DNA from 2 places in the Pseudoalteromonas sp. S3260 genome. Region 1 is predicted to be linked to the other one. Evidence: predicted binding sites of a transcription regulator. Region 1 holds the regulator's gene; the other holds the start of a gene.

Region 1 (4,219 bases):
AGCGCTAACTGCGTTGAATTTACTTGCAATAGGCTAGCTATTGACGCGTAATTTCGCCTTGTTTTCACTGGAAATCTCTGGCTAGAGAAAAATAAACATAAATATCATTTTTGATTCAATACGTTAGTAAATCTCTTAACCAGAGTTCAGGTTAAGTTATACTGTGTAGATAATTCCGAGCAATAAAAAAGCCTGCAAGTGCAGGCTTTTTTATGGGTTAATTTTGGCTATTACGCCATAAAATCAACACCTTCTTTAATGTCTTTTTTCAGAGTTTCTAGCATATCATTTTTTGCTTGCTCTTCAAATGCGCTTAGTGTGCCGTAAGAAAGAATTTCTTCTACGCCATTTTTACCTAAACGTACTGGATGTGCGAAGTACTCTGCATCGCCATTTTCAACAGCAACGTATGCATAATCTACAACGTCTTCACCTTGTAAGCCTTTAACTAAAGACATACAAAAACGTGCAGCAGCAGCACCCATTGATAATGTTGCAGAACCACCGCCCGCTTTAGCATTAACTACTTCAGTACCCGCGTTTTGGATACGTGGAGTCAGTGCAGCCACTTCTTCATCAGTGAAAGTAACACCTTCAACTTGAGAAAGTAACGGTAGGATAGTTGTGCCTGAGTGGCCACCAATTACTGGAACTTTAACGCTTGCTACGTCAACGCCTTTAAGCTCAGCAATGAACGCTTCAGAACGGATCACATCGAGTGTTGTAATACCGAATACACGTTTAGCATCATAAGTACCTGCTTTTTTAAATACTTCAGCAACAATTGGTACAGTGCCGTTAACTGGGTTAGTAATAATACCCACAAGCGCTTTAGGACAGTTAGCAACAATGCCTTCTGCTAGTGTTTTGATGATACCAGCGTTAACATTAAATAAATCAGCACGATCCATACCTGGCTTACGTGGCATACCCGCTGGGATAAGAACGATATCACAACCTGTTAATGCTTTATCTAAATCGTCAGCACCAAAACCTGCAACTTTAACATCTGTTGGGATGTGAGAAAGGTCAACAGCAACACCAGGAACTACTGGCGCAACATCATATAGTGATAATTCAGAGCCAGCTGGTAAACCTGTTTTTAATAATAAAGACAACGCTTGACCGATACCGCCTGCAGCACCTAATACAGCAACTTTCATTGGAATTCTCCGTGATTTGAGGTAGGAAATATTTGTGGTTCATAAGATAAAGAAATTAACGACTAAAAACAAATTTATCCTGCTTATTTTAGCTATATTTTCGACCATAGTTGTAAACTTTGCTGTTTAAACGCAGCAAAATGGCAACTTAAGCAAACAACTGCTGCATAATTATGCATTTTTGTGTAGAATTTGCAGTATCTATTACATAACTAATTAGACACTATGCAACCACAAGATAAACAAGAAGCATTGGTTAAAGCCTTTAAAGCACTTTTAAAAGAAGAAAACTTTGGCTCACAAGGCGAAATAGTTGATGCGTTAAAAGAGCAAGGCTTTGATAATATTAGCCAAAGTAAAGTGTCGCGAATGTTAAGTAAGTTTGGCGCGGTACGCACCCGTAATGCAAAACAAGAAATGGTATACTGTTTACCCGCCGAAATGGGGGTACCAACCGCTAAGAGCCCATTACGCCAGCTCGTTATTGATATTATGCATAACGAAATGATGATTATTATTCGCACCAGTCCTGGAGCTGCTCAACTCATTGCGCGTTTACTTGATTCATTAGGCAAAGCAGATGGCGTACTAGGTACTATTGCTGGCGATGATACTATTTTTATCGCACCAGCTAAAATCTCAGAAATAGACCTCACACTAGAGCGTGTTCGTATTTTATTTGATACGGTTTAATCACTAACGCTGTAATAAAGACGGCTATGAATAATACATAGCCGTTTTGTAATTGTTATAACTGCTTTAAAAATCGTACTGAGGGGGCAAAAAATGCAGAGCCCATATCCGCCTGAGTAAAATCAAGCCAGTGATCATAATTCTCTCCCTGCCCTAGTCGGCTAGTTAGCACTTTTTCGAATGCATCCCCTTTAGCAGAGCACGTGATCACTAACATACCTTGCTCATACACATCGCCATAAGGCATGCTTTGGTTAAGTAACAGTGCCTGACCTTGTTCGTCTTTTAATTCACTTCGGGTTGCATGGCTGCTCTCAAGTGCGGGGCTGAGCAAGGTATTATCAAGGCGTGTACGACCCATTATTTGCTCTTGTTCATGTAATGACAAATGCTGCCACAGGCTCAAGTCATGTTTATAGCGCTGCACATGAATGTAACTACCTTGATCTTCAAAACTATCCGGTTTGTTTACTAACGCCGTTACGCGTTTTTGACGGCCATGAGGGGTATCGCCCGCATAAATAAAACCATTAAAATCACGACCATCTAAAAAACGGAAATTACGAACTTGCTCTACCAGCTCAACATCAGGGGTGAATAGTTTGAGAATTTGTAGTGCAAACAAGTGGTTCACGTCTTCTCTGTCTGAGCGGATTTGCACAAACAAATCACATGGTCTTGCACTCATAACAAACTCGCTATGGGTAATATTAGGAAAGCTTTGCAGCTCGCTTGGCATGAAATCAGGCAGAATGTGCGGCCAATATTGCGCACCAATTGCCACCATGCAAGAAAGCATAGATTCAGAAAACTGATCACTAAACTCATCTTCAATATCGCTCACTTGTTTAAGCTTAGCGCGAAGTGATTCGTCGTGACCATCAAGTACATTAAAAAATAAGTGCAAACCGTGTAAGTTTGCTTCAGCACAAATCCCTGATTGCGCTTGCGCCATTGTTATTCCTTACTTTTTAGAGCAAAACACAGTGATTAATTACGATTTAAAAAAATTCACCGTGTGCGGTTTTATTTTTATTATAACCTGTTCATTAATTTCAAATGACTGGCCATACTGAGCTGCAACTTCTATTTCTTGTTCAGCAATAACGACAGTATATACATAAGCAGAGCCAATAAAGCGACTGCTTAGAATTGTAACGCACTCACACTGCAGTTCGTTATTGTTACTACTGGCAAGCTCAAGCTGGTGTGGACGCACATAAATAACGCCCTTATCGGCCACGCCATGCTGCTGTGGCTGTATTGATTCAACCACCCCAAACTGCGTTTCATATTCAGTGGCGGTTAATGCGGTTGCGCTTAAGTATATGCCCTGACCCAGAAACTCTGCAACCTCCTTTGAACGTGGTTTAGCAAAAAGCTGTTCTGGCGTACCTTGCTGCGCAATTTTACCTTGGTGCATAACCGCTAGCGTATCTGAAAAAGCAAACGCCTCTTCTTTTGAGTGAGTAACAAACACAGCCGATACTTGCTGCGCCTTAATAATGCGCCTAATGTCGGCAATTAACTCAAATCGTACTTGGGTATCAATATTAGAAAATGGCTCGTCAAGTAACAGTAAGCTAGGTTTATAAGCTAATGCGCGTGCAATCGCTACTCGCTGCTGTTGCCCACCAGAGAGTTGATGAGGGAATCTATCGGCGCAGCCTACCAAGTGTACCAGCTTTAGCATTTCACTTACGCGTGCGTATTTATCTGCTTTGCTCATGCCGCTTAGCCCAAACGCAATATTATTAGCCACCGTTAAATGCGGAAATAACGCATAGTCTTGAAACATCATGCCAATATTACGATGCTCAGGTGAAACAAACGTATTAGCATCACTGACTAGCTTACCATCAATAAATACCTGCCCTTGTTTGGCTTCAATTAATCCTGCAATGGCTTTTAGTGTGGTGGTTTTACCGCAGCCACTGGCTCCGAGTAAACACACTATTTCGTCTTTACCTAAGGTTAAATCTAAATTATCTATCACCTTAGTCCCGTTATATGCATAGCTCACGCCTTGTAAAATCAAACTACTCATTTAGCTACGTTGCTCCATTGAACGGTTAATAAAATATAACGGAATAAACCCCACCACCACAATAAACAAAGCCGATATAGAGGCCAGCTCTAATTGTTCATCGCTTACATACTGAAACACATGAGTTGCTAAGCTTTCAAAATCAAAAGGCCTTAACAACAAAGCTGCGGGTAGCTCTTTCATACACTCGATAAAGACCAATAAACCGGCGGTTAATAAGCCTCGGCGTAATAAAGGTAAGTGCACTAAGCGTAATGTGCGCCCTTGGCTTTTTCCCATTGACTGGCTTGCCATATCAAGGGAGGGACTAATGCGT
Region 2 (4,219 bases), on a different contig from region 1:
CTTTAAACACCCGTAAAACAATATTGGTTAAGCCATTAAAAAATAATACCAGTGGCGTGAGCGCAAAAGTAACCCAGCGCATAATTGTCACCACCCTCACCGCAACGGCCTCAGGTAAAATCATCGCTAAACGCTTTGGGAGTAAATCGGCAAATAAAATAAATAACGAGGTAATAATTAAAAACGATAATACAAAGCTAATTTGCCCAAGTAATGGACCTTGATAAAACAGCTGTAGTATTTCTTGCATGTAAGGAGACAATGCTTGCTCGCCAACAATCCCGCCTAATATGGCAATCGCATTGAGCGTAATTTGGATCATGGCGAAAAAAGCCCCAGGCTGCTCTTGCAACTTTAAAACAGCCAAAGCATGCACATTGCCCTCGTCCGCCATTACTCTTAACTTAATTTTGCGTGAAGCGGCAATCGAAATTTCTGACATCGCAAATAACGCACTCATCAAGATTAATAACGCAATCCCGATTAAATCACCCATTTATAACTCCAAAATAATCGCTTTTACAAGCAAAAGCAGCTGGATTATAGACGCTTTTATAGACAGGGCAATTGATATTTAAATAATATTAATAACTAATAAAAATCAAAAGCTTAATATTTATAGTTTAGACTCATATGAAGAAAAAGCCGCGCTAAGTTGTTGCTTTACGTTATCGGGTAGATTTTTATTACAGGCGAAATATAAAGGGGCTTGATGGGCATTGATGGGCATGAGTAATTCGAGTTGTAATTTATTTAATAAATGAGATTGTTCATGGTTTATTCGCTGCGCTGGTATAACAACTAAATCAATACTCGAACTTCGGGTTTGGATTATCTTAAAAATATTATCAAAACTACTAAACAGCATTAAATTTTCGTTTTCTTTAAAGCCCTTTGAAAGTAAGTAATGATGACTGTAGTTATCTTTTAAAACCGCAATACGGTATTGCTTTGCCTGCTCTAAATTAGTTAAGGAAATACCTTTGCTTTTAAGGGAGTAAAAATTAGTGTCAAATTGGGCAAGCTTAGCAAACCAAATAAAATTATGTTCCCGCTCAGGCGAACGAGAAATAGAAAATATACAGGTTTGGGGATCTCTCAGTGCAATATTGTAAGCCATACTCCAATCGTTTACAGAAATTGAGTAATCAATACCTACGCTATCAAGCACTAATCGGACTTTATCGGCAGCATCACCTACTAAATTGTTATTCGCGTCCAGATACTGCGCAGGCGCGAAGTTCTCTGTTACAACAGTAAGTTTAGCCACACAATGATGGCTTACAATGAGCAATAATACACAATACCACTTAGTCACAATAACCCACTATATAAAATTTAAGATGTTACTTTTTTGGTAAAAGCAAATTTAATATAGCGGATTATTTACAAATAGCCAATTTTGGGCCTGTGGGATTAACGATTCATTGCTGCAATTAAGAATGCTGAAATTTTAGCGCCTTCTCTAAGCGTCGTCTCTGAGCTTGATTGCCCCACTAATGAGCTGTCGGTAAACGGCGCGATTTCCATCATATCTGCACCGGTTATTGGAAACTCATCGGCAATAGCTGACAAAATATCAAGCGCATGCTGTGGTGTTAACCCATTTTCTTCAGGTGTACCTGTTGCTGAAGCAAATTGAGCATCTAGTGCGTCAATATCAAAGCTTACATACACTTCATCAACCTTGTCAGCCTTTAGTTGCGCGATTGTATCGGCAGCAACAGCGGCTGCGCCACGCTCAATAATTTCAGCAGCCCAGTGCTGTTTAACGCCAAAGGTACTTTCCCAATGTGATTTAGGCTTACCACTTGAGCGAATACCAAATTGAATTAAATGATGTGGCGCGGGTAAAAATTCTAAAATATGGGTACACCAAGAGCCAAAACATAAATCGATGCCTAAACGCTCAACCAATAAATCGGTGTGGGCGTCGAAATGAATAATAGCCGTACGCTTACCTTGGCTACGCTTTGCTTTTAAGTACGCTTTTGTCAGCGGGTAACTAATAGAATGATCGCCACCAATGCCAAAAATGCCTTTATCTTGGAATGTTGCATAAAAGCTGTCACATACATCTTCGGTAATAGACAGTGGACTTACGAAATGATCGTTATTGTCATTGCCATAAAGCGCTTTTTGGCAATTGGTAATTGTTGCCTCGTTTAAGTATTTATCGTGTAATAAATGCGGTATTACGCGCACATCACCTAAGTCAAATGAACGACACTGTGTTTGCTGGTCAATTAAAGCTGAACGTAAAAATAAAGGCCCCCAGTTTGCACCGCGTAAAATACCACCACCACAATCAGAGCTAATCCCCAGCATAACCGCTTTGTGGGGTGAGTTAGGTAATTCATTTAGCGAGTCACGCCATAAAGCATCGACATTTTCAGTTTGACCATATAATTTATTTCTGAGTGCTGCTTTGCGTTCTTTTGCCGTATTAACCGTGAATACACCGTCGCCAGGTGCACATAAACAGTGTTCAACTTTATTTTTAAATGCTTGAAATTGTGTGCTCATTGTAAACCCTTTTTCAATCTGAATATCTTGTCTATTATTGAGTAGTTATGCAAAACGACGAACGCTGAATAAATTAAAAATTAATTGTCTGTGGTTATAAAAATCACTGAACGTTGTGTTTTGCGAGGTTAGGTCAGCGGCAAAACAATACAAAAACTACTAACTAACCTTATGAATATAAACAATTTAAAATTTAGCTAACAACTCTTTTGGCTAGCTACTGGTTTGCTCTGAGGTATGAATATAGTGTCTGAGCAAACAAGTCAACTGGCTCATTTTGTTAGTAATTTTAGCCATTGATTGAATATTCAGAGTTGATGAATAAATCAATACGGACATCCGTCCTGTACTTCATTTAGGTTTCTCGTAATCATGTTAAATTGACAACAACTCTTATTAAAAAGGCTTAGTTATGGAAAAGGTATTTCACTTAGGACTGTGTATTGATGATTTAAAAGGTGCAAAACTGGCTATTGTTCCAGGGGATCCAGATCGTGCAGCACGCATTTCACAGTTCTTAGATAATCCAACCTGCCTTGCTCAAACGCGTGAGTTTCACATTTATTTAGGCCAATTAAACGGCCACTCAGTGGTTGTATGTTCAACCGGTATCGGCGGCCCTTCAACGTCAATTGCGGTTGAAGAACTGGCTCAACTTGGCGTACGTAGCTTTCTTCGCATTGGCACAACAGGCGCTATTCAGCCGCACATTAACGAAGGCGATATTTTAATTAGCCAAGCCTCAGTTCGTTTGGATGGCGCGAGTCAGCATTTTGCACCGCTGTGCTACCCTGCTGTTTCTGATTTTTTTGCCACTCAAGCGATGGTAAAAGCCTGTGAAAACCTAAACATCGATTTTCATATCGGTATCACCGCTTCAAGCGATACCTTCTACCCAGGACAAGAGCGTTACGATACGCATTCTGGTTATGTTCCTAAGTCATTACAGGGTAGCTGTGAAGAATGGCAAAAACTAGGCGTGATGAACTACGAAATGGAATCGGCTACTTTATTTACTATGTGTGCCGCTCTTGGCCTACAAGCAGCCTGTGTTGCAGGTGTATTAGTAAATAGAACACGTCAAGAAATTCCTAACGTAGACCACGGCGAGATTGAGAAAAAATCGGTTGCCGTGGTACTTGAAGCCGCTAAAGTGTTACTTGGCTAATGTTACGCTAATAACCTCAAGTGTTGGCAAGCCAGTAAAGCTTGCTAACACGGCTTTTGCCACCCCTGATTGGTTTTCATGACCAGCCGTTTCTAATAACGTAACTGATTTAACTGTTTGCTTATCAAAGCTCAGTCCTGCTAAAAACAACTGACTCACAGCACTTTGTAATGGCGATAAACTCGGGCTGTACGCTGCATTTTCTGCATAGCTGCCATAAAAATCACCGTTTTCAAACGTACTTATTTTTACTGCACTGTAATTTTGGCTGTATGGCACATAAGCCGCTAAAGCATAGCTCATCAGCTTTTCATCAAGTTGTTTGTTTTCAAAGCAATTAGTTTGCTCTGCTGGGTTAAATAAGCTGTGCTCATTGCCTAAATCGGTTGGTCCAAATGAATGAGGTAATAACTCTGCCAATTTAAAGTTTTGTGCTGGCAGTAAAATATCAAGCTCTTTCGCATCAGCGAGTTCATTCATAAATTGACGACAGTACCCACATGGGACATCACTAATCGCTATTTT

Evidence for each region. The regulator ArgR, encoded in region 1, controls arginine synthesis, uptake and breakdown. The targets are predictions, from matches to a motif close to ANTGAATANNTATTCANT.
Region 2: the regulator ArgR is predicted to act here: its motif matches at 2,563-2,580, upstream of CWC14_RS13655 (arginase family protein).

Annotation. Positions count from the first base shown of each region.
Region 1 covers NZ_PNCV01000070.1:3,180-7,398, reverse strand. Annotated here, with positions in the region: gene mdh (malate dehydrogenase) at 231-1,163, opposite strand; gene argR (transcriptional regulator ArgR) at 1,389-1,856, shown strand; gene CWC14_RS11975 (Dyp-type peroxidase) at 1,912-2,811, opposite strand; gene CWC14_RS11970 (ABC transporter ATP-binding protein) at 2,851-3,903, opposite strand; gene CWC14_RS11965 (ABC transporter permease) at 3,904-4,219, opposite strand, start outside.
Region 2 covers NZ_PNCV01000081.1:15,424-19,642, reverse strand. Annotated here, with positions in the region: gene paeA (polyamine export protein PaeA) at 1-496, opposite strand, end outside; gene CWC14_RS13660 (substrate-binding periplasmic protein) at 617-1,318, opposite strand; gene CWC14_RS13655 (arginase family protein) at 1,417-2,526, opposite strand; gene udp (uridine phosphorylase) at 2,939-3,694, shown strand; gene cdd (cytidine deaminase) at 3,683-4,219, opposite strand, start outside.